One region of the Siminovitchia sp. FSL W7-1587 genome, then DNA from elsewhere that is predicted to be linked to it. Evidence: riboswitches for the same ligand, from Rfam matches in the RefSeq annotation. Region 1 holds a riboswitch; each other region holds the start of a gene.
The links. Region 1 has a riboswitch for thiamine pyrophosphate ahead of NST31_RS12430 (thiamine phosphate synthase). Riboswitches for the same ligand answer to the same signal wherever they lie in the genome.

Region 1 (7,393 bases):
CATGCAGACAATTCTTCCAATGGTTTGTTAGGTGATCCAACATATACAAGCCCCTTGGATGTGGCTGCTATATAAAAACGCCAATTTTTATGTTCTAGCAAAGACCAGTAAATAGCGGATGTATGGTTTGATTTCATATTATTGATTCTCCTTTTTACGCTTGAATCGCTGCAGTTTACGATATTGTGCAGGTGTATGGCCAAACTGCTTTTTAAATAGTGTTATAAAATAGGGTGTGTTTGGGATTCCCACACATATGGAGATATCCGTAATCGTTTTATTGGTTTGAGTTACATACTCTTTTGCCGCGTTTAATCTCACTTGTTGTATATATTCGGCAGGTGTGATGCCTTTAATCTTTTTAAATGTTCGGTGTAAATGGTACGGACTTCCGTGGGCGATACTTGCCAGCGCTTCTAAATGTAATGGCTTTGTAAAATGGTTATGAATGTATTCCGTGACAAGAGCAATCCACTCATGATCAGGCAATTCCTCGTTAGTGGGCTTGCAACGTTTACACGGGCGAAAATTTGCTTGGAGAGCTTGCTCTGCCGTTAGAAAAATACGGACATTCTCTTTTTTTGGCACACGAGATTTACATGATGGTTTGCAGAATATCCTCGTCGACTTGACGGCGTAGAAAAATTGATGATTGTAAGAAGGATCATTGTTTATAATCGCTTGCCATCTTTCATTTGTCATGAATGTGGCGTTATCCGGCATTCCGCAACCCTTTTGAAAGCTATTCTGTTGTTTGCCTTCCATTAAGCTCTCACCTTCTTAAGCAAATGCCCCCTAAACATTGAAATGGACGATTTTGCAGATATTCAATGGCAACCTCACTTCGAATCATGAAAAATAATTCCCAGTCCATAGCGTTTTCCGGAAGTAACAGTACTGACTCCATGGCGGATTTTCGTTTTATAATACCCTTTTTTACCGAAGAAAGGCCGATGGCTGGTGGGAAAAATGAGCGCCTCACCTTGTTCCAACGTAATGACATGACCCCGGCTTTGAGCACGTGGAATTTGCTCCACCAGTAAAAATTCTCCCCCGGCATAGTCATGATCCCTTTTGTTGAGTCCAAAGACTACTTGGAAGGGGAAGAATATATCTCCATATAAATCTTGGTGCAAACAATTAAATCCTCCTTTTTCATACTTTAGCATCAAGGGGGTTGGCCTCGTTTGTCCATATGATTCACATATTCTTAGAAAATCTTGTAGATGATCCGGAAATTGTGCAGGCTGGTTTAAGTAACCCGCCCATCTATTTGCTGTTTTAGCCAGTTCCACATACAACGACTCTCTTAATTGTTGTAGTGGGTCGGGCAGTGGATATAAAAAATATTTATACTCTCCATTACCAAAGCGGTATCTCTCCATACTGACAGTTGATCTGAATAACTCCTCTTGTTTATAAAACTCGATGAAAGAGGCGCATTCTTCTATCGTTAGCAGGGATGGAAGTTTTGCAAATCCAATTTTATCCAATTCTTTTTGAATCGACGCCCAATCTACATTTTGAATACGTGTCCTTATATTTAAAGACATTCAACCTCTCCCTTGTTCATGATTTTGTACAATCTAGTATAACGGCAGATGAAATAAAAAATAAGTTCTTTAGAACGTAATAGCAAGATATTGAAATTTTATCGGAGGATGATGTGATAATATGTACATCAATTCGGTATAAGGACATAAAAATGCTTGCCAGGATGAGGAGATGGATAACATGACATTCCGTACACTTGAAGATGACATCACCATAATGTTACCTGAAGATTTTGATCTGGAAGCGAATCTTGGGTATTTAACACGGGAAAAGAATGAATGCATGTATGAAATAGAGGATGGTTTTATAACGAAAGCCATTGCTATTGAAAAAGCTAGATTCTTAATACAAATAAGCGTTATCGCTAACAAACAGATGGTTATTCGTTTTTTGGATGCCGCCCAACCTGTTGAGGAGTGGCATAGGGAGAAGATTGTCAAATATATTCGCGAATGGTTTGATCTTGATCGAGATATAACGCCATTTTATAAAATAGCAGAAGCCGATCCGCTTCTTAAAACGCCTGTTGAAAAGTTTCGCGGCTTGCGGGTTATTGGGATTCCCGACTTATTTGAAGCCTTATGTTGGGGTGTATTGGGACAGCAAATTAATATCGCATTCGCATACACATTAAAAAAACAGCTTGTAGAAGCATTTGGGGAATGTATGGAATGGAAAGGAAAAAAATACTGGATTTTCCCGTCGTACAAGCAAATTTCACAACGAACCACCAGTGATTTTTCAAATATTAAAATGACGCTACGGAAAAGTGAATATGTGATTGGCATTGCTAAGCTAATGGAAAGTGGAGAGATATCGAAGGACGAGTTAATGAAAATGAGCTTTCAAGATGCCGAAAAGAAATTAATCCAGATTCGTGGCGTTGGTCCTTGGACGGCCCATTATGTTTTAATGCGTTGTCTTAGATTCGGTTCTGCTTTTCCAATCGATGATGTAGGTCTTATGAATGCAATAAAAGTACTGCGTAATATGGATCGAAAGCCAACCAAAAATGAAATAATGGCCTTATCGGCTTCATGGAAAAACTGGGAATCGTACGCTACTTTTTATTTATGGCGTACACTTTATTAGCGGGGAAGAGCCCGCAGCCGCGTGATCAGTGGAGACCAAGAAATAGCGTCTGGACCTTTTGTATCACCCTCACGTTTTGAAGTGGGAGTCATACGGCACCTTACATGCGGGATCAATTGTCCCAGTGTATCATACGCAAGCTTTTAGCGTAGTCAACATATGTGACTCCTGCGGGAATAGCTCGAGCTGAAGATCCCGCAGGAAAGCGATCTTTGCTTTCCGAGGAAGCTGAAGAGACCTGCGGAAAGCGAAATATGTTGACGTAGCGATGATAGGAATTTTTTTAACAAAAATAAGGGCTGGACATAACTCTGTAAAAATGAAATAAACCGCATGGAATCAAGTTTAAAACCTTGATTTCAGGCGGTTTTGTTTTCACGATCTTTCCAATTCTATCTCAGCCCCATTGTGCAATGATAAAGGAAGAATGAAACATCTTTATTGCGATCAGCTGTGTGAAATGAAAATGTTGTACAAAATTATCAAATATAAGCGTATGATCTATGGACCAAATGAATGGAACGTCACAAGTAACACGAACAGTCGGAATCCTCATGGTGCTCGTAGCGGGAGCCGGGACAAATAGGGAAAAGAACGCTCAAACTAACATCTCTGCGAGAATTTCATATGAGCGGATCCGGTCCTTTGGGTCAAAAACTTGTGAGTTAACGATGATTTCATCAGCTTCTGTTTCTTTTATAAATTCACGCAGCTTCTCACGAACGTGTTCAGGGCGGCCCACAATTGTGGAGCGCGCATCAAGGGTTCGTTCAACAGAGGCTTTTTCAAGCGGCGACCAAATTTCATCCATATTGTCAACAGGCGGTTTTAATTGAGACGGCATGTTGCGTATCAGATCCAAGAACTGCTGTTGCTGGGAAGTGGCAAGCCAAGCGGCTTTTTCATCTGTATCAGCGGCTATGACGTTAACGCCAACCATCACATAAGTGCGGGCTAACGTTTTCGATGGCCGAAAGTTATTTTTATAAAGCTGTATAGCCGGTATCGTGTATTGGGGAGCGAAATGGCTGGCAAAAGAAAAAGGGAATCCTTTATAAGCGGCGAGCCTGGCGCTAAAATCACTCGAGCCAAGGAGCCAGATTGGAATGTTGAGTCCTTCACCGGGAATGGCGCGGACCTGTGCTGTTCCATGAAAATACTCCTCCAACTCATCCACTTGCTGCGGGAACTCTTCAGCTCCCCTATTGAGTGTCCGTCTGAGTGCGTAAGCAGTCGCTTGATCGCTTCCCGGCGCACGACCGAGTCCTAAATCAATCCTTCCGGGATACAGCGATTCAAGGGTTCCAAATTGTTCAGCGATGACAAGAGTCGCATGGTTCGGGAGCATAATGCCGCCCGCACCCACTCGAATGGATTTCGTGGAGCCGGCAATATGGCCGATGAGGACCGATGTAGCGGAACTGGCAATACCGGGCATATTATGATGTTCGGCAAGCCAGTAGCGGTTAAATCCAAAGCTTTCGACAGTTCGTGCCAATTCAACACTGTTTTTAAAAGATTCTGTTGCCGTGCTTCCTTCGGTAATGGGAGCCAAATCAAGAACCGACAGCGGGATGCCGTCAAACAGTTTTATGTTAGGTGATTGTAACAATGGAATCACTCCTTGGTTTCTCTTATAAAAGATGATAAAGTGTTTGCAATAGCACGTCCAATGATCCGTTTTTCATATCGAGTCGAACGGAAGTTTTTGTCATTTGCCAATGATCATTTTCTCTTTTTGGAGGGATATTGTATGGAACGTTTATCGCAGGAAGAAGTAGCGGTGAAATTGCAAGAAAATAAAAATTGGAAACTTGTTGATGAAAAATGGATTACGAGAAAGTACCGTTTTCGCGACTACTTAAAAGGAATCGACTTTGTGAACAAAGTGGCACAAGCCTCGGAAAAAGCGCAACATCATCCATTTATATCAATCGACTACAAGCTTGTGACACTTAAAATTTCTTCTTGGCGAGCCCGTGGCTTAACGACACTGGACTTTGAAATGGCAGATCAATATGATCAATTTTATGAGGAGTGTACGAAAGAAAACTAGAATACTTTCCAATATGAAAAGTTAATGCTATCATTACTACAAGAATCATTCATATGCAAAAGCACTGGGGGAATCCTTGAAAAGGACTGAGAGAAGAGTGCGCACTCTGATACCCTTATCACCTGAACAGGTTGGAACCTGCGGAGGGAAGTGACATGCCGATTTATATGATAAATTTGGCCGCTTCCTTTATGGTAAGTGGTTTTTTTGTGTTTAAAGGGGGCATGTAGTTGAAGTTGATCGCTGTAACAAATGATAGGTGGCCGATCAAAAAGGTAGGACAAATAATGGTGGAAACAGAGCCGTTTGTCGATCATTTTATCATCAGGGAAAAATCAAAAACGGCTGATGAGTGTATGCAACTGATCCAGTTGGTATTGCGTGAGGGAGTCTCTTCTGAAAAACTGATCGTAAACGACCGGGTAGATGTAGCTGTTGCGGCAAATATCCGAAGGGTGCATCTTCCGGGGCACGGGTTGGATGTGCAAACGGTAAAAAGGTGTTTTCCCCGACTATTAGCAGGATGTTCTGTTCATTCCGCGGAGGAAGCCGATCAGGCAATCGCGGGCGGAGCTGATTGGCTATTATATGGACATGTATTTGAAACAGCCAGCAAAGGGCATCTGCCGCCGCGCGGACTTGAGGAGTTTTCAGAGATAAGTGTGAAATACGATGGCGCAGAGATTTATGCGATTGGGGGAATCAAACCGGAACATATCCCCGAACTGAATGCAGCAGGTGCCTCGGGGATAGCCGTGATGTCAGCGATTTTTGACAGCAAGGATCCATTATCTGCCGCAGCGGCTTATGATGACGCCAGGCAGGCAATCACTTGAGAGGGGGGAGCGAGATGGAAGTGAAATTAAACGGTCAGCTGTATGAGTTGCCTGAACATGTTACGACCATTCAAGAGCTGCTCGATCATCTTAAGTTGTCCAATCGAATTGTCATTGTCGAGGTAAATAAAGAGATTGTTCAAAAGTCCGATTATGGAAAGCACATTCGTGAACGAGATGAGATTGAAATGATTCATTTTGTAGGAGGAGGATAAGCATGTTAAAAATAGGAGAGAAAACATTTGACTCAAGATTATTGTTGGGTACAGGAAAATACCCTTCATTTGAAATACAAAAAGAAGCTGTTCGCGTGTCGGAAGCAGAGATTCTTACGTTCGCGGTAAGAAGAATGAACGTATTTGAACCGTCGCAGCCCAATTTCTTGGAAATGCTTGATTTGAAAAAGTATACCCTTCTTCCAAATACAGCCGGCGCTAAAACAGCGGAAGAAGCTGTCAGGACGGCACAACTTGCCCGTGCATCTGGATTATGCGATATGGTGAAAGTGGAGATTATCGGATGTGACCGATCATTGCTTCCTGACCCTGTTGAAACGTTGAAAGCTTCTGAAATGTTGTTGGAGGAAGGTTTTACTGTACTTACGTATACATCAGATGATGTTGTACTTGCCAAAAGATTGGAAGATCTGGGAGTCCACGCTGTCATGCCGGGCGCTTCCCCGATTGGCTCGGGACGGGGAATCTTAAATCCTTTAAATCTCAAATTTATTATTGAGCAATCATCTGTTCCGGTCATTATTGACGCAGGAATCGGTTCTCCGAAGGATGCGGCTTACGCAATGGAATTGGGAGCGGACGCCGTATTGTTAAACACTGCCGTTTCAGGAGCAAAGGATCCAGTGAAGATGGCCCTTGCTATGAAACTAGCCATTGAAGCAGGAAGGCTCGGATTTGAAGCCGGCCGGATCGAAGAGAGGGATTATGCGGTGCCGAGCAGTCCTATTGAAGGATTGCTTCCATCGTGAACAGCCGTTACTCGAGACAGGTACTGTTTGAACCGATCGGTGAAGCCGGTCAAAAGAAAATTTCTCAATCCCATATTTTAGTGATCGGAGCGGGGGCACTTGGATCTGCAAGTGCCGAAATGCTCGTTCGTGCAGGAGTAGGGAAGCTGACGATTGTAGATCGGGATATACTTGATTGGAGTAATTTGCAGAGACAGCAGCTTTATACCGAACAAGATGTGCTCGATCAGTTGCCAAAAGCGGTTGCGGCCAAAAAGCGGCTTGGCGAGATTAATAGTGAAGTCGACATTGAAACGATGGTTGCGGATGTAACAGCAGAAAATGCTGAAGAGCTTGTCAAAGGAAAGACGTTAATTGTGGATGCGACGGACAATATCGAAACGAGATTGTTAATGAATGACGCATCCAGAAAAGTAAATATACCGTTCTTTATGGGGGCTGTCGTCGCCAGCTACGGCTTGACCTATTCGATTGGGTGGAACGACCGTCCATGTCTCCATTGTCTGCTCAATACGCTTCCGCCGCAAACACTCACTTGTGATACAGCAGGGGTAATCAGCCCGATTATTCAAGTGGTAACAGCACATCAAGTAACCAATGTATTCAAATATATCGTGGGAGAAGAAGTAGATCACAGGCTCAAATCGTTTGATCTTTGGACGGGCGATCAAGCGGCAATTGATGTAAGACCGTTGCGTCGTCCAGATTGTCCAAGTTGTTCAGAACAAGCGACCTTTCCGTTTTTATCCAAAGAAAATCAAACAAAAACAGCGGTATTATGCGGACGGGATACAGTTCAACTCACACTGTCGCGTGAAAGGATGGTCGAGCCGCGCCTGCTTTCTGAAACCATTCGTCCGATTGTAACAG
Region 2 (7,393 bases), 1.0 Mb from region 1:
GCTTGCTCGGACTCGTGTAAACCGCTTGCCAATCTATCTCTTTGAACTTTTCTCCAAGCAGTCGCGCATCTTCCACTCCTTTTTCAGTTAAACCGGAATCCCTCCGGCCTTGAACTTTTCCCGCAACATTCCATTCTGTCTGCGCATGTCTTATAAAATATAAATACAGCATAAGTACCCTCTTTCTATACGGTGATTCGTTTTCATTTTTCGTATCATACTGAAATGTAATGATAGTTATAGCGCCTTAACAAACAACACTCTATCTTGTTCAACACCATCATAATCACTATGTACATCAATGCCATCCACCTGTTTATCTCCTTTTTCAATGACAAAACCCATTTTCGTATGGTAAGCGATAGAGCTTTGATTCACTGGAGATGTGACACAGCGAACTGTTTTAACCGCTTTTTTCTTTACATGATCAAAGAAGGTTTGATAAAGTTTGCGCCCGATACCGTGTTGGCGGTAATGGGGATGTATGCCAACAAAATGGATATAGGCTTCTTTCTTGCGTGATTGCGATAATAATCCAATCAGAAACCCGATTATTTCCCCCTTTTCTTCAATGATATAACTAGTGTCTTGAAAATGATCAAAGAATAGTTTGGGCAGCATATCCGTCATCGTACGACCATTCCACCACTCATTTAACACAGAAATAATGATCTTGTAATCTGAAGATTTCACGTTTCTTATATTCATTATCCTGCTCCTCTTTTTTAGGTATAAAAACAGCCCTATCCAAAGGGACAAAGCTTCGCAACTTTTTTGAAACAGACAATTTTATTGTAAATGACTCCTAAATACCGCATCTTACTTTTAAAACGGCATTTCGAGTAGTCTCTTTTTAAGAATAGCCCACTCCTTGCAAAAAGAAAATATCCTGCGGCAAAAAAAAATCCGGCCCCTACCTATGAATCACAACCCGCGTCCCAATCGGAATTCGGCGGGCAAGATCCAGCACATCACGATTATGCATTCTAATACAGCCATGTGAAACGTTTTTGCCAATGGAAGAAGGGTTATTTGTCCCATGAATTCCGTAATGGGGCTTTGATAACCCGATCCACATAACACCAAAAGGACCTCCGGGATTCCGCTGTTTGTTGATGACCGCAAAGTTTCCGTATGGTGTTGGCGTTAACATCTTGCCGACAGCAATCGGGTACGTCTTTATCAACTTGTTTCCGTCAAAAAGCTTGAGCTGGTGTTTCGTCGTTGAAACATCAATCCATTTCGCCACGATAAATCCCTCCAACATCTTTTGGGAATATCGTATGTAGAACATCAATAAAAAGCCCCTTCACGAGAGCTTTCTTTCTCTCCATCTCCCACCGCAGCTCTACCCGGACGCGGATGGACTTCCGGAAAATAGGCGAGGGGACCGTCTTCGATATCGCCGTTCCCGATTTAGCGGGATCAACTCCCGCTTCGCCAGCTTTGGCGATCATCATTTGTTTGGCCAGCGGCCCGGTTCATCTAAAGGAAACACCCTTTGACTTACCGACGGAAGGCTTAGCCACAGCTTGATTGTTGAACAGAATAACCTCTGATACGACTTTTACCAAAATAACCGATAAGGACGGGATAGCACTTGGCAATCCCACCATGGATGTAAGCACCCTATTTCCCGGGCGATCCTTAAGCAGGCATATTTTCGGAAGCGGGGTCGCAAATCGCTTTTTTAGAAAAAAACTCCCCTTAAGGAAAACAGATTTTTATTTTTTATCTGTCTACCTTTAGGGGAGCATATCAGTTTCCTTTCGGGGGCTTTTAGTAGTGAACCATTAATAATATAATACATTCACCTTATTGCATTTGCTGCAGGTTTCATAATATGCATCGCCAATAAAATGATGGTCGCAGGCTTGTTGGATTTCATTTAACCGTACCTGCAATACCTCTATTTTCCTTTCCAACTGCTTAATTTCCTCTCTTATTTTTTGTACATTCATACGGAAAACCTCCAGAGAAAATTATTGGTATATACTGCTTCCGGCTTTTTGGAATTCAGCCGCTTTTTCCTGCATTCCTTTTTCAAATGCTTCCTGCGTGTTTAAGTTGTTTTTTTCCGCATATTTACGAATGTCATGAGAAATTCTCATGCTGCAAAATTTGGGTCCGCACATGGAGCAGAAATGCGCTGTTTTGGCCGCATCAGCCGGAAGAGTCTCGTCATGATATTCCATTGCCCGTTCCGGATCCAATGATAAGTTGAATTGGTCTTCCCAGCGAAATTCGAATCGGGCTTTGGAAAGTGCGTCATCTCTCATCTGCGCACCCGGATGGCCTTTCGCCAAATCTGCCGCATGTGCGGCGATTTTATAAGTGATGACCCCTTCCCGAACATCATCTTTATTCGGAAGTCCCAAATGTTCTTTTGGGGTGACATAGCAAAGCATGGAGGTTCCATACCAGCCAATCATTGCAGCGCCAATAGCGGAGGTAATGTGATCATACCCAGGAGCAATATCGGTTGTCAGTGGTCCTAGCGTGTAAAAGGGAGCTTCTTGGCAGGCTTCCATTTGCCTGTCCATATTTTCTTTAATAAGATGCATCGGCACATGCCCCGGCCCTTCCACCATCACTTGGACATCATGCTTCCAGGCTATTTTCGTCAGTTCACCAAGCGTCTCCAACTCCGCAAACTGCGCTTGATCATTTGCATCCGCAATCGACCCCGGACGCAAGCCATCCCCTAACGAAAAGGCGATATCATAAGTCTTCATGATGTCACATATTTCTTCAAAATGAGTATAAAGAAAGTTTTCTTTATGGTGATACAGACACCATTGGGCCATAATAGACCCGCCCCGGGAGACGATTCCTGTAACACGATTGGCTGTCAAAGGAACATATCGCAACAGAACGCCGGCATGAATGGTAAAATAATCGACCCCCTGCTCCGCCTGCTCCAGCAAAGTATCGCGATATACTTCCCATGTAAGATCCTCCGCAACTCCATTTACCTTTTCCAAGGCCTGGTAAATGGGAACTGTCCCAATCGGAACCGGAGAGTTTCTAATAATCCATTCACGGGTTGTATGGATATTTTTCCCTGTTGATAGATCCATGATTGTATCAGCGCCCCAGCGTGTTGCCCAAGTCATTTTCTCGACTTCTTCCTCGATGGAGGACGTTACCGCGGAATTCCCAATATTCGCATTGATTTTCACATGAAAGTTTCTCCCAATAATCATGGGCTCAGCCTCTGGGTGATTAATGTTTGCAGGAATGATCGCCCTGCCGCTTGCCACTTCATCCCGGACAAATTCTGGTTTCATATTCTCACGAATTGCAATAAATTCCATTTCAGGTGTAACAATCCCTTTTTTGGCGTAATGCAGCTGGGTAACGTTTGCGCCTTTTTTGGCGCGGAGTGGTTTACGCTTTAACCCGGGAAAAATATGACGATCGGCACGCGGGTCATGATTGGATTTAAAGCCATTGTCTTCCGGTTTCATTTCCCGGCCTTCATATTCTTCTACATCCCCTCGTTCTTGAATCCACTTGCTTCTAAGCGGAAGCAAGCCTTTGGCAATGTCTACGTTAACATCAGGATCCGTATATGGACCGCTTGTATCATATACTCGAACAGGAGAATTCGCTTCCACTTTGGCCTCCGTTTTCGTCTCACTCAACATAATTTCCCGCATGGGAACCCTGATATCAGGCCTTGACCCCTCTACATACACTTTTTTGCTTCCTGGAAATTGAAACATGACTGTACCATTTTTTTCATTTGTGAATGACATGGACATAAAAAAATCTCTCCTCTACAAAATAATTGAAAGGACGAGATCTGAATACACAGCTTGGAGGCAGATACATTAAAAAGCCGGGTCCACAAAGAAAGACTGGACCCGGCTTGCATATACTGTATCCCAAAACTGCCGACTAACTTCCCTACGCTGGCATTAACCAGATCAGGTCCAAAGGGTCAAGAAACTTCATCGTGTTTCTCCTCTCAGCCCAACTCATTGGGCACCCCCAGTTATTGCTATTAGATTTACTTAATATTATACAAATTTAGAATAAAAAAACAAGAGATATGACAAAAATGAACCTTTTGTCATGATGTGCCCTCAATCTATCTCCCTTCAGATGATACGTAAAATAGAGATTTCAATAAGATTTTCCATTCAATAAAACCTTCAATCCAATAAGATCCACTCAATAAAACCTTCAAGGAAAAAATACTGGATTCGGATGATAGTTAGAAACAAGAAGTTTGTGGGGCATAAAGAAAAGCCGTTCGCGATTGCCTAAAACTGCCTGTCTAAGAAACAAGCACTTATCCGGCATCCTCTATTATCCTATTGATTTTCGCCAAAAGCTCCATTATCATTAACCTAACACTTGTTAGGTGGTGTGGAATTTTTTGACAAAAGACAAGATTTTGCAAGCTGCCATTCGCGAATATTCCAAATTCAATTACCACGGTGCCACGATGCGGAATATTGCCAAAGAAGTCGGCATAAAACCAGCATCGATTTATTTTTTTTACAAAAATAAAGAAGCGCTGTTTTTGGCGGCTTTTCAAAAGCTATTAAAAGATCATTTCATAGAAATGCAGTCAATTCTTCAAAAAGTGCATGATCGGCCGATTTTTGACATTTTTGAAGCGCTTATCAAAGGAGCGGTCGCCTATCACCAAGAGAATAACGAGGAAACGAATGCCTACATTTCTCTTGTCACCGCACCGCCGCCGGAAATCCATGAGTATCTTCAGGAGCATATCCAACAGTTTGACGACTGGTTGATTAACTCTTTATTGACGCTGATTACACGGGACATCCCGTCTATAACTGAATATCAGGCGACAAGGCTCATCAAACAATTTGTCGTAATCATGGATGGGGTTTTTTGGGAAATAAATCTGTACGATCAAAAACAACTGCAACATCAAATAGAAGAAGCTCTTTACATCATGAGGATTTTGCTGGGAGGATATGAAAATGAAAAATGATTACGCCAGAGAAGCCGTTCCGATGAGCGAGAGGAAAGCATGGTTTTCCATCAGCCTCGTTTGGATCGCGGTTGGCATCGACTTATCCGCGATGCTGTTCGGGGCGGAACTCGGAAAAGGCATGGCCTTTCAAGACGCTTTGTGGGCGGTCTTGATCGGTTCTGCCATTTTAGGCATCTTAGCCGCTTTTTGCGCCTACGTCGGAGCGGTAACCGGATTATCCACATCAATGATTTCCAGATTTACATTCGGCATTTCGGGAGCAAAGCTTGTGTCCTTATTTATGGCGATTTCCTTACTGGGCTGGTTCGGTGTCCAAGCCGGATTCTTTGCCGAGAATGCGTATGCCGCCATTGAAGGTGCGCTCGGATTAAAAGCTCCTGTCCCGTTGTTGGCTGCAATCGGCGGAGTATTAATGATGACAACCGCGGTGATCGGCTATAAAGCGATTGAAAAATTAAGCTCATGGTCCGTTCCACTGCTACTCATCCTTGTCTTGGCGGCAGTGGGGCTGGCCATTCGGCAATTTGGCGCGAGCGAACTGAACGCCCCTGTAGAAAACACATTTACGTTTGGGATGGCCATCTCGCTCGTCATCAGCATTTTTGTTGTCGGGGCGACGATTTCACCGGACATTTCAAGATGGGCTCGAACAAAAAAAGATGCCGTCCTGGCATCCTTTTTCGGATTTTTCTTTGGAAACAGTTTTATGATCATTATCGCAATGATTTTGTCTCGCATTATGGATGAAAGCAGCTTAACAACGATAATGATTACAGTCGGCCTCGGTATTCCGGGCATTTTAGTGCTGATTCTGGCCCAATGGACAACGAATACGAGCAACGCCTATTCATCTGGATTGAGCCTTTCGGTTATTTTTACCAAAACGAGCAAAGTGACACTCACCCTGATCGCCGGAATTGTCGGCACACTACTTGCCGTCCTAGGTATTTATGATCACTTTATCGACTTTTTAACGATTATGACGATGTTTATCACCCCCATCGGCGGTGTTTATACAGCATCCTATTATATCGGGGGCATGCGGTTGTTCCGGGAAGAAAACGATAAACGCTTTAAGCTGTTGCCGCTTTTGGCCTGGGCGCTCGGAACTTTGATCAGCTGGCTGACAATGGAAGGCCCGATTGGATTGGCGCTGTTTACTTTAACAACCATTCCTTCTTTGGACAGCTTTTTGACCGCATTTATCTTCCAGTTGATTTTCATTCTGATTTTTTATAAAAAGGAGCGTTTTTAAATGAAATGGTTAACGGAAGAAGATATTGAATGTATTGCCGTCGGCGCAACCGTGCTCGGAACAGGCGGCGGCGGTGACCCCTATATCGGAAAAATGATGGCTTTATCCGCCATACAACAATACGGTCCCGTTGAAGTGATCACTGTTGATGAACTGAAGGATGATCAATGGATACTGCCGGCTTCCGGAATGGGCTCGCCAAGCGTTCTTGTCGAAAAAATTCCATCCTTCGAGCAACTGGCCGCTCCATTAAAAGCTTTTGAAAAAGCAAGCGGCAAAAAGACCGACGTCGTCATGCCGATTGAAATAGGCGGCGTCAATTCCCTCATCCCTGTGGCGGTGGCCGCCATGAACAATATTCCCATCCTGGATGGAGATGCGATGGGCCGCGCTTTTCCCGAAGCGCAAATGGTGACATTCCATTTAGACGGTCTCAAACCTGAACTCGTCACAGTGGGGGATGAACAAGGAAACGTTGTGACGATCGAACCGGCCGACGGCTATTGGAGTGAAAAAATCTCCCGTAACGTCACCATCTCCATGGGCGGCTCTTCGATTGTCTGCGACTATGGAATAACCGGAAAACAGGCGAAAGAAAGCGTCATTCCCGGAACTTTGACGCTTGCCAAAAATGTGGGTGGCCTTTTACGGGGAAAAAGAGAGTCGGCGGAGCATCCCATCTCACAAATCACCCGGCTTTTGAATGGCCACATTCTGTTTAAAGGAAAAGCCGCCCTCATTAAAAGAAAGATTGAAGGCGGATTTACAAGAGGCGAAGCCCATTTTGAAGGACTCGACAACTTTCAAGACAAGTCCGCGACATTATTTTTCCAAAACGAGCACCTGCTGGCAGAGGTGAACGGCAAGCCGGTTGCCATGACGCCGGACTTGATCGCCGTCCTTGATGAAGAAACCGGAATGCCTATCACAACCGAGGGGCTCAAATATGGCGCGCGCGTTGTCATCACCGCCTTCCCCGCGCACGAAAAGTGGCGGACTGACATGGGAATCGAAACGGCTGGACCAAGATATTTCAAATATCCATATGACTATATTCCGCTCGAAACATTAGTAAAGGAGCGATTGGACAAATGATCAGATTGGGAATTGATGTAGGAGGAACGAACACGGACGGCGTCCTGTTGGATAATGACAATCAA
Region 3 (7,393 bases), 1.9 Mb from region 1:
TTTTAATAAGTTTTCGGCGGTAACTTTCGGATTTTTTGCCCGTGTTAATGCGGAGACGACGACAATACCGGCTACTCCGCTGTTTTTCAGACAACCGCTGTTTTTTTCATTGATGCCGCCTATCGCCACAACAGGAATAGACACGGAGGAAACAATTTTGTCCAGCATGCCGTTTGGAAGAAGTTTGGCATCGCTTTTTGTTGAGGTGGGAAAAACAGAACCAACCCCAATATAGTCTGCGCCACCCTTTTCTGCCGCAATGGCATGTTCTAAAGTACGGGCTGAAACCCCGACAAGCATGGAATCCGGAATGATACTTTTTACTGCGGCAAGAGGCAAATCTTCTTGCCCCACATGCACGCCGTCAGCGCCGACTGCCAGAGCTACATCCACTCGATCATTAATGATCAAGGGGACTGATAGTGAATCAAGGAGTTTTTTTATTTGGATTGCTTTTTCATAAAAATCTCTTCCTCCGCTCTTTTTTTCACGCAATTGAACGAGAGTTACGCCTCCGGCTACTGACTCTTCAATTAAATGCAAAAGCTTGCTTATCGGAAGATCTTCTTCCGTAACCAAGTAAAGGCGATAATCAATATGATTCTTTTTCAATGACTTTGACTCCTTTTTGCCAGTGATTGCTGTTCATGAATGAAATGGAATCGATTAATTTTATTTTATATGTTCCCAAACCAATGCGCTCACCTAATAAGGAAGCAGCCTCTTCCCCAGCTAACCCCATAACGGATACTCCTGCTACAGCCGCATGTAGCATGTGATTCGTTATACCGGCAAAGCACCCGATTAAGGAAGTCGTCATACAGCCTGTCCCCGACACTCTGGATAAACACATATGGCCGTTTTGAATCATAAAAACGCTCTTCCCATCACTGATCACATCTTCTTTGCCGGTGACAGCAGCTATACACCGATATTGACGGGCAACCTTGACGGCAATTTTTTCAGGTGTTTGATCGACTTTGCCCGCATCAACCCCTTTTGTCGCCCCGATGCCTCCGGCTAAACAATTCATTTCACTTACATTTCCTCGAATGACGGAAACCTTTACTTGTTCCAGTATTTCAAAAGCAGATTGGGTTCGAAAGTCCGTTGACCCCACTCCGACAGGATCAAGTATAACAGGAATTCCTGTTTCGTTGGCGGCTTTTCCAGCCAGCTTCATCGCTTTAAACGCATCCGAGTTCAATGTTCCGATGTTTATTATGAGGGTATTCGCCATTTTGGCCATGTCAGCCGCTTCCAAAGGGCTGGACGCCATGACGGGTGCAGCGCCAATGGCTAGGGTTACGTTTGCGCAATCGTTTATCGTTACCTGATTTGTTAGATGGTGAATAAGCGGCTGTTTATGTCTGACTTGCTCAAAAAGCTGTCCGACTTTCGTCAACATCATCTGCCCATCCGTTCCCATCACGTTACACACTCGTATAGATGATAGAAGTGATGGGTCGGTCCGTATCCTTGTCCAATGTCAAGGCTGTTGGCGATCGCATTTGTAATATAATCTTTGGCCTCATCAATCGCTGTCGGCATTTCCTTTCCTTTCGCCAAGAGGGCGGCAATTGCTGCGGACAGTGTGCAACCTGTCCCATGGACATTTTTCGTTTCAATTCTTTCCCCGCGAAATAGTTGAAACGTTTGCCCGTCGTAATATAAGTCATTGGGGTTTCCCTGCAAGTGCCCGCCTTTAATCAGGACAGCCTGCGCTCCCAGCTTTTTGATCACCCGGCATGCTTCATACATGTCAGGCTCATTATGTATCGGCATATTGGCCAAAACCTCCGCTTCCGGGATATTAGGTGTAACGAGCGAAGCCAGCGGGATAAGGGTTGATTTCAGCTCTTGCATTGTATCTTCTTCAAGCAGCCGGTGTCCCCCCTTGGAAATCATAACAGGATCAAGAACAATGTGTTTTGGTTTATATTTTTTTAAACATTGCGCGACTGTTTGTATAATGTCCGGCGTTGCCAGCATACCGATTTTCACCGCGTCAGCCCCAATATCTTCCAACACGGCTGCGACTTGGTCGTTGATGATGTTTACATCAATGAGTTGTACAGATCTTACTTCAACAGTATTTTGGGACGTAATCGCCGTAATCGCAGACATGCCGAACACCCCTAGAGCGGAAAAAGTTTTTATATCCGCTTGAATCCCCGCTCCTCCACCGGAATCAGATCCGGCGATTGTAAGAGCTGTTTTCATACAGCAAACCTCCGATCGCTGAATGTTTCATGAATACTTTTAATAAAACAAATCCCAGGGCAGCGCCGGCAATGGAACTGGCAGCAAAGGCCGGGACCAATCCAAATAAGGCCGCCTCCCGGCCTAACAGCAATGCCGCAATCGGATAGGCGGCAACAGCACCGATGATCCCGGTTCCAACGACTTCACCTATAAACGCAAACCCTATTCTTTTCGTTTTGGCATACAACCAGCCAGCCAGGAGGGCTCCGATCATGCTTCCCGGATAAGCAAACAACGAGCCTGTTCCTGAAATATTCCGGATTGTCGAAACGATAAATGCTTGGGCTAATGCATAGCCTGGCCCAAATAAAACGGCCGTTACCATATTGGCAAAATGCTGGATTGGAAAAATTTTGGCAAATCCGGCCGGGATAAAGATAACATGGCTCGTGATTGTTGTAAATGCAATGATCATGGCTGTAATGGTCAGTTTTTTAACTCGCATGGAGCAACCTCCGGCTATTAGGATTTAGAGCGTCCAGTTCTGTTGATGATAGTTCATATCCCAGAATAAATATTCATATTTGGAGGTGATAAGGAAGTGCTTTTCCAATTCCGCCAATTCTCTTTCCGGTTTCCCATCTGCTAACTGATTCATGAGATCAATCAGCCATTTTCCAAGAGAAGTAAATTCTTCTGATGAATAGGTTTCAACCCATTTGCGGTACGGGTTGGATTCCAAAGTAGCCCCATATTGTTCTTTTAATCTTTCTCCCGTTTCGGCGTAATGCCAGGCACACGGAAGCAGGCTTGCCACAAGTTCCGCCAATGTTCCGTTATGAGCCACATGCAGCATGTAGCGGGTATATGCCAAATTGACTGGTGCGGGTTCGGTGTTTTCAAGCTCTTCATTCGAAATGCCAAACTCTGCGGCGAATTGGCGATGCAGCTCCATTTCAAAATGGAGGTGTTCATGAAGCAAATGTGAGAACTTTGTCATAATTTCGAGAGTGGGAGCTTTTTGCGCTCCAATAGCAAACAGCTTCACATAATCAATTAAATAGACATAGTCTTGTTTCATATAATATTCAAAAATTTCTTGATCGAGTGTTCCTTTTCCTACCCCTTGGACGAATGGGTGGTTATAGCTTTTTTCCCATATTTCCTTCGCGCTCTCATAAAGCCTGTCCGTAAACAACATTTTTTCAACTTTCATTGGTTCCACTCCTTTAAAAAAGTTTGTACTTCATGATTCCCCACTTTGAAAAAATGAAAAAACCGCTCCCGAAAAGGAAGCGGCTCATCATCATAAAGCAAATCATAATGACGCAGCCTGCTTCCCTACGCTGGCATAAACCAGATCAGGTTCAAAGGGTTTCAATCATCGATTTCTCTCAGCTTTACAGCTCCCCTAGCAGACAAAATTCATTGTTTCAAAGAAGTTATTCAATTATTAGGTGCATGTACTGCCATCATATCATGATATGGACAAAAAGCAAGTTTAATGAATAAATAGGCTCATTACATACACCATTAAAGGGATGGTCACAAGTGCAAGCAGCGTGGAAAAAATAGTCGTTAAGGCCCCCATTTGTTCATCTGCAGAGTATTTGGCAAAGAGAATGGATGCCAGGGTAATCGTCGGCATCATGGATTGAATCAAGACCGTTTGAACGAGTACCGTGTTTAAACTGAAAAAGTGTATCATGAAAATGGAAGCGATCGGCAAAATAATCAATTTTACGGAAATGGGCACCCAAATATGGTTTACCGAACGGCGTACTTGTCCGCGTTTCAGGGTCATGATCATCATTCCGATATAGAACATGGCGAGCGGTGCCGCCAATGCGGCCAATCTGTCCGTCAAGTCAATCAAAAGACCGGGCGGCTTTAATTGAAAATATGCGGTAATAAGACCAACGAAAATGGCTGCTGTCGGAATATTCACCATGGACTTTAATGTTTGCCAAGCAAACTTTCTATTTTTCTGAAGTAAAATGACTCCGACTGTCCAAATGGTCACATCGACTCCAGCATCAAAAATGGCCGCAAACAAAGCCCCCTCTGGGCCCAAAAGTGCCGCACAAAGCGGAATGCCGATAAATCCGGTGTTTCCCAAACCTGAAAGGATGGCAATTTCCCTTATCTTATTGGAACCCCTATGAAATAACCAAGCAAATAAAAAGCCGGTCCCGATTCCAATAAGATTAATAATGATGGAAAGCCCAAAAACGATGGCAATCATTTTAAACATCTGGTCATCCATTTCAACGTGAAAAATACTCGATAAAATAATGCAGGGCATCGCAATATTTACGATCACTTGAATAAATGCTCTGCGAGTATCATCATTTAATGGAGTTGTTTTACCGAGCAACGCGCCAATCATGATCATCAAAGTAATAATGATGATTGACTGAAAAACAACTGTAAATTCCATACGTATCCTACTTTCTGTATAAAAACTGATAATGGCAAAGAAAAAGCGAAGAAATGGACTTCAGGATACTTCCTTTTACCACTTCTTCACTCGTACATTATACATAAGAAAACGGTTAAAACAACAGTTAAGCTTTTAGCGGATAGTATGGATTTTTTGTTATTTGATCAATGGACTTATACTGCAACGGAGAGAACGCTTTCACTTTTGCCAGCCATTTAATCGTTACGGGTGCAGGAATATGTATATTTCCTTCCAACACTAACACACATGAATGATGAACATCAAGCAGACTTATTGATTGATATATTCGCTCTTGAGTCGTCACTTCAACGATATACAACCCTTTTTGCGGCAAATAATAATGTTGGAATACAATATGGGCGACTGTTTTTCCGCTGTATTGATCGAATGATTGGCTTTCCAACATTCCATGCGCACTGTAATGGTTCCCCAAATAATGATGAACGTCCTCCACTTTCCCCTCATCCAAGAGCTTCCTGATTTTACTCGAACTAATCTTTTCACCATTAAAAGCTTTTTTGGGGACTGTTGTTACATCAAATAAGCCTTTTCCATCTAACTTCATTCGTTCCATGTTTCCTTTCCCGCGGTAACCATAGGTAAAATCAAAACCGGCAACGACATGCTTGCTATGTAATCCAGCCACATATTTTTTAATAAAATCTCCCGGTGAAAGTTCGGCAAACTGCTCGGTAAATGTTACAATATATAATTTTTCAACACCCATATTTTTCAATAATCTCTGTTTGTCAGGCAGAGGCGTCAAATAACTCGTTATTTTGTTTTGAACCCGTAAAATATTGCTTGGATGTGGAAAAAATGTCATAACAGCCAATTCTATGCCCTTTTTCTCTGCGATGTCTTTGGCCGTGTCAATCAATGAACGGTGCCCTAAATGGACGCCATCAAAAAAGCCAAGCACCATTACACAAGGTTCATGTTCCTCTCTATTTCCAATAAATGCCCCTTCTATGAAAATTGTTTTCAATACAGGCCTCCCCCTTGCATCTCTTTTAACCTCGATACCAACATTATCATATATCATTTAATATATGATTGCAATCGCGGCTAGATTGTTTCCTTATTTATATTTAAAATCGCACCAACGGAAATTGGTGTTCATACATTGTTACCAAGGAGGTGTATACTTAGAATGAATTGGCCAACTTCTTTGCTTGCCATCCTTGCTGGGTATGCCTTATTGGGCATCACACTTTTGGTTCCCAACCTGACTATTGTAGTTCCTTTGATCACTGTGATTCAAATTATCGCTGTCATTGTTATTGTATTATTTGCTGGCGTTATTATTTTTCGGGCACTTCATGCGCTGTTATATAAAGCTAATTAGAATCAAGCAGGAGGGGCTGTCTAAAAAATCCAATTCAGAGTAAATGCATGAAAATGTAAAACCCAAGATGTTGATTTTACAGCAATCTTGGGTTTGGTTTTTTTTGTTTTCAAGCGGCAATATTACTTTTCGGACAGCCCCGACCGTTCGGAAAACTGCGGTTCCATCAAGATATTTACATTATTAGACTATTAAGCCCTTGGGAGCTCCGTTAAGAGTTTCCAAGGGCTTTGGTACGGAAAACGAACATGTTGCTGTTTCCCCGTTCTTTTTTTACGAGTCGTCTGTACCATTCCCGTTTGCGGAAGCCAGGCCCGATAAAACATGGACACGAAGAATGAATCCGGACAGTTTGTCGTTATCATCTACGACGGCAAGCGGAAATTTCGACTCCAATACTTTTGGTATTAAATCACTGACATATTCATCTTTTTGGACAATGGAAATGTCATCCCGCATCACTTCAGGCAACGCTTTTTTTTGCTTTATCCCCTTTACCGCGTCATCTATCGTTACAATGCCTTTTATATGCCTCTGGCGGTCCACAACGAAAACGCTAGATATGCCGTTCTCCTTCATTTCCTTTACTGCGACATGTAGACCGTCCTTCAATGAAACGAGCGCATTCGGCTTGATCATGACATGCTCCGCTTGGAGGATTTTCGAACGGTCAATGTCCTTAATGAACTCGGATATATAATTGTTCGCCGGCCGTTCAATAATTTCTTCAGGTGTACCGACTTGTACAACACGGCCATCCTTCATGACAGCAACCCGATCCCCCAGCTTAAAAGCCTCGTTCACGTCATGTGTAATAAAAACAATTGTTTTTTGTAGACGATTTTGGATATCCAAGAGCTCCAACTGCATTTCCCTGCGGATAAGCGGATCAAGCGCACTGAACGGTTCATCCATCAAGAGGATATCGGGGTCATTGGCCAATGCTCTGGCCAGCCCCACCCTTTGGCGCATTCCCCCCGACAATTCATCCGGGTATTGATCTTCATAACCTTTTAATCCTACTATTTCAATGTTTTTTAAGGCTATTTCACGCCGTTCCTTTTTAGGCATGTTCCGGACTTCCAATCCATACTCCACGTTGCCCAAAACCGTTCGGTGGCTGAATAGACCGAAATGCTGAAATACCATGGCGATTTTTTCCTGTCTTACTTTTTTCAACTCGGACTTGCTGCCATTGACAATATTGACACCATCAATATAAATAGCGCCGTCAGTTGGTTTGTTTAATAAGTTAAAGCAGCGGATAAGCGTTGATTTTCCGCTTCCGGACAAGCCCATAATGACGAATATTTCGCCTTTTTTGATCTCCAGAGATGCATCGTATACTCCGACTGTATGGCCCGTTTTTTCCAAAA

Region 2: linked by a shared signal. The riboswitch ahead of thiC (phosphomethylpyrimidine synthase ThiC) and the one ahead of NST31_RS12430 (thiamine phosphate synthase) in region 1 are both predicted to bind thiamine pyrophosphate.
Region 3: linked by a shared signal. The riboswitch ahead of tenA (thiaminase II) and the one ahead of NST31_RS12430 (thiamine phosphate synthase) in region 1 are both predicted to bind thiamine pyrophosphate.

What each region holds. Positions count from the first base shown of each region.
Region 1 is NZ_CP150169.1:2,642,215-2,649,607, forward strand. It holds gene NST31_RS12400 (methylated-DNA--[protein]-cysteine S-methyltransferase) at 1-137, opposite strand, end outside; gene NST31_RS12405 (bifunctional transcriptional activator/DNA repair enzyme AdaA) at 139-723, opposite strand; gene NST31_RS12410 (2OG-Fe(II) oxygenase) at 840-1,553, opposite strand; gene NST31_RS12415 (DNA-3-methyladenine glycosylase) at 1,735-2,646, shown strand; gene NST31_RS12420 (LLM class flavin-dependent oxidoreductase) at 3,245-4,258, opposite strand; gene NST31_RS12425 (4a-hydroxytetrahydrobiopterin dehydratase) at 4,400-4,702, shown strand; TPP riboswitch at 4,759-4,868, shown strand; gene NST31_RS12430 (thiamine phosphate synthase) at 4,933-5,538, shown strand; gene thiS (sulfur carrier protein ThiS) at 5,553-5,753, shown strand; gene NST31_RS12440 (thiazole synthase) at 5,756-6,523, shown strand; gene NST31_RS12445 (ThiF family adenylyltransferase) at 6,520-7,393, shown strand, end outside.
Region 2 is NZ_CP150169.1:1,642,909-1,650,301, forward strand. It holds gene NST31_RS07695 (histidine phosphatase family protein) at 1-172, opposite strand, end outside; gene NST31_RS07700 (GNAT family N-acetyltransferase) at 238-708, opposite strand; gene NST31_RS07705 (L,D-transpeptidase) at 914-1,249, opposite strand; gene NST31_RS07710 (hypothetical protein) at 1,233-1,460, opposite strand; gene NST31_RS07715 (serine protease) at 1,794-1,961, opposite strand; gene thiC (phosphomethylpyrimidine synthase ThiC) at 1,983-3,767, opposite strand; TPP riboswitch at 3,893-4,008, opposite strand; gene NST31_RS07725 (TetR/AcrR family transcriptional regulator) at 4,388-4,975, shown strand; gene NST31_RS07730 (cytosine permease) at 4,965-6,233, shown strand; gene NST31_RS07735 (DUF917 domain-containing protein) at 6,234-7,328, shown strand; gene NST31_RS07740 (hydantoinase/oxoprolinase family protein) at 7,325-7,393, shown strand, end outside.
Region 3 is NZ_CP150169.1:41,516-48,908, reverse strand. It holds gene thiE (thiamine phosphate synthase) at 1-612, opposite strand, end outside; gene thiM (hydroxyethylthiazole kinase) at 593-1,429, opposite strand; gene thiD (bifunctional hydroxymethylpyrimidine kinase/phosphomethylpyrimidine kinase) at 1,429-2,223, opposite strand; gene thiW (energy coupling factor transporter S component ThiW) at 2,192-2,710, opposite strand; gene tenA (thiaminase II) at 2,735-3,421, opposite strand; TPP riboswitch at 3,527-3,628, opposite strand; gene NST31_RS00235 (AEC family transporter) at 3,707-4,645, opposite strand; gene NST31_RS00230 (adenylyltransferase/cytidyltransferase family protein) at 4,773-5,657, opposite strand; gene NST31_RS00225 (hypothetical protein) at 5,823-6,017, shown strand; gene NST31_RS00220 (glycine betaine/L-proline ABC transporter ATP-binding protein) at 6,291-7,393, opposite strand, start outside.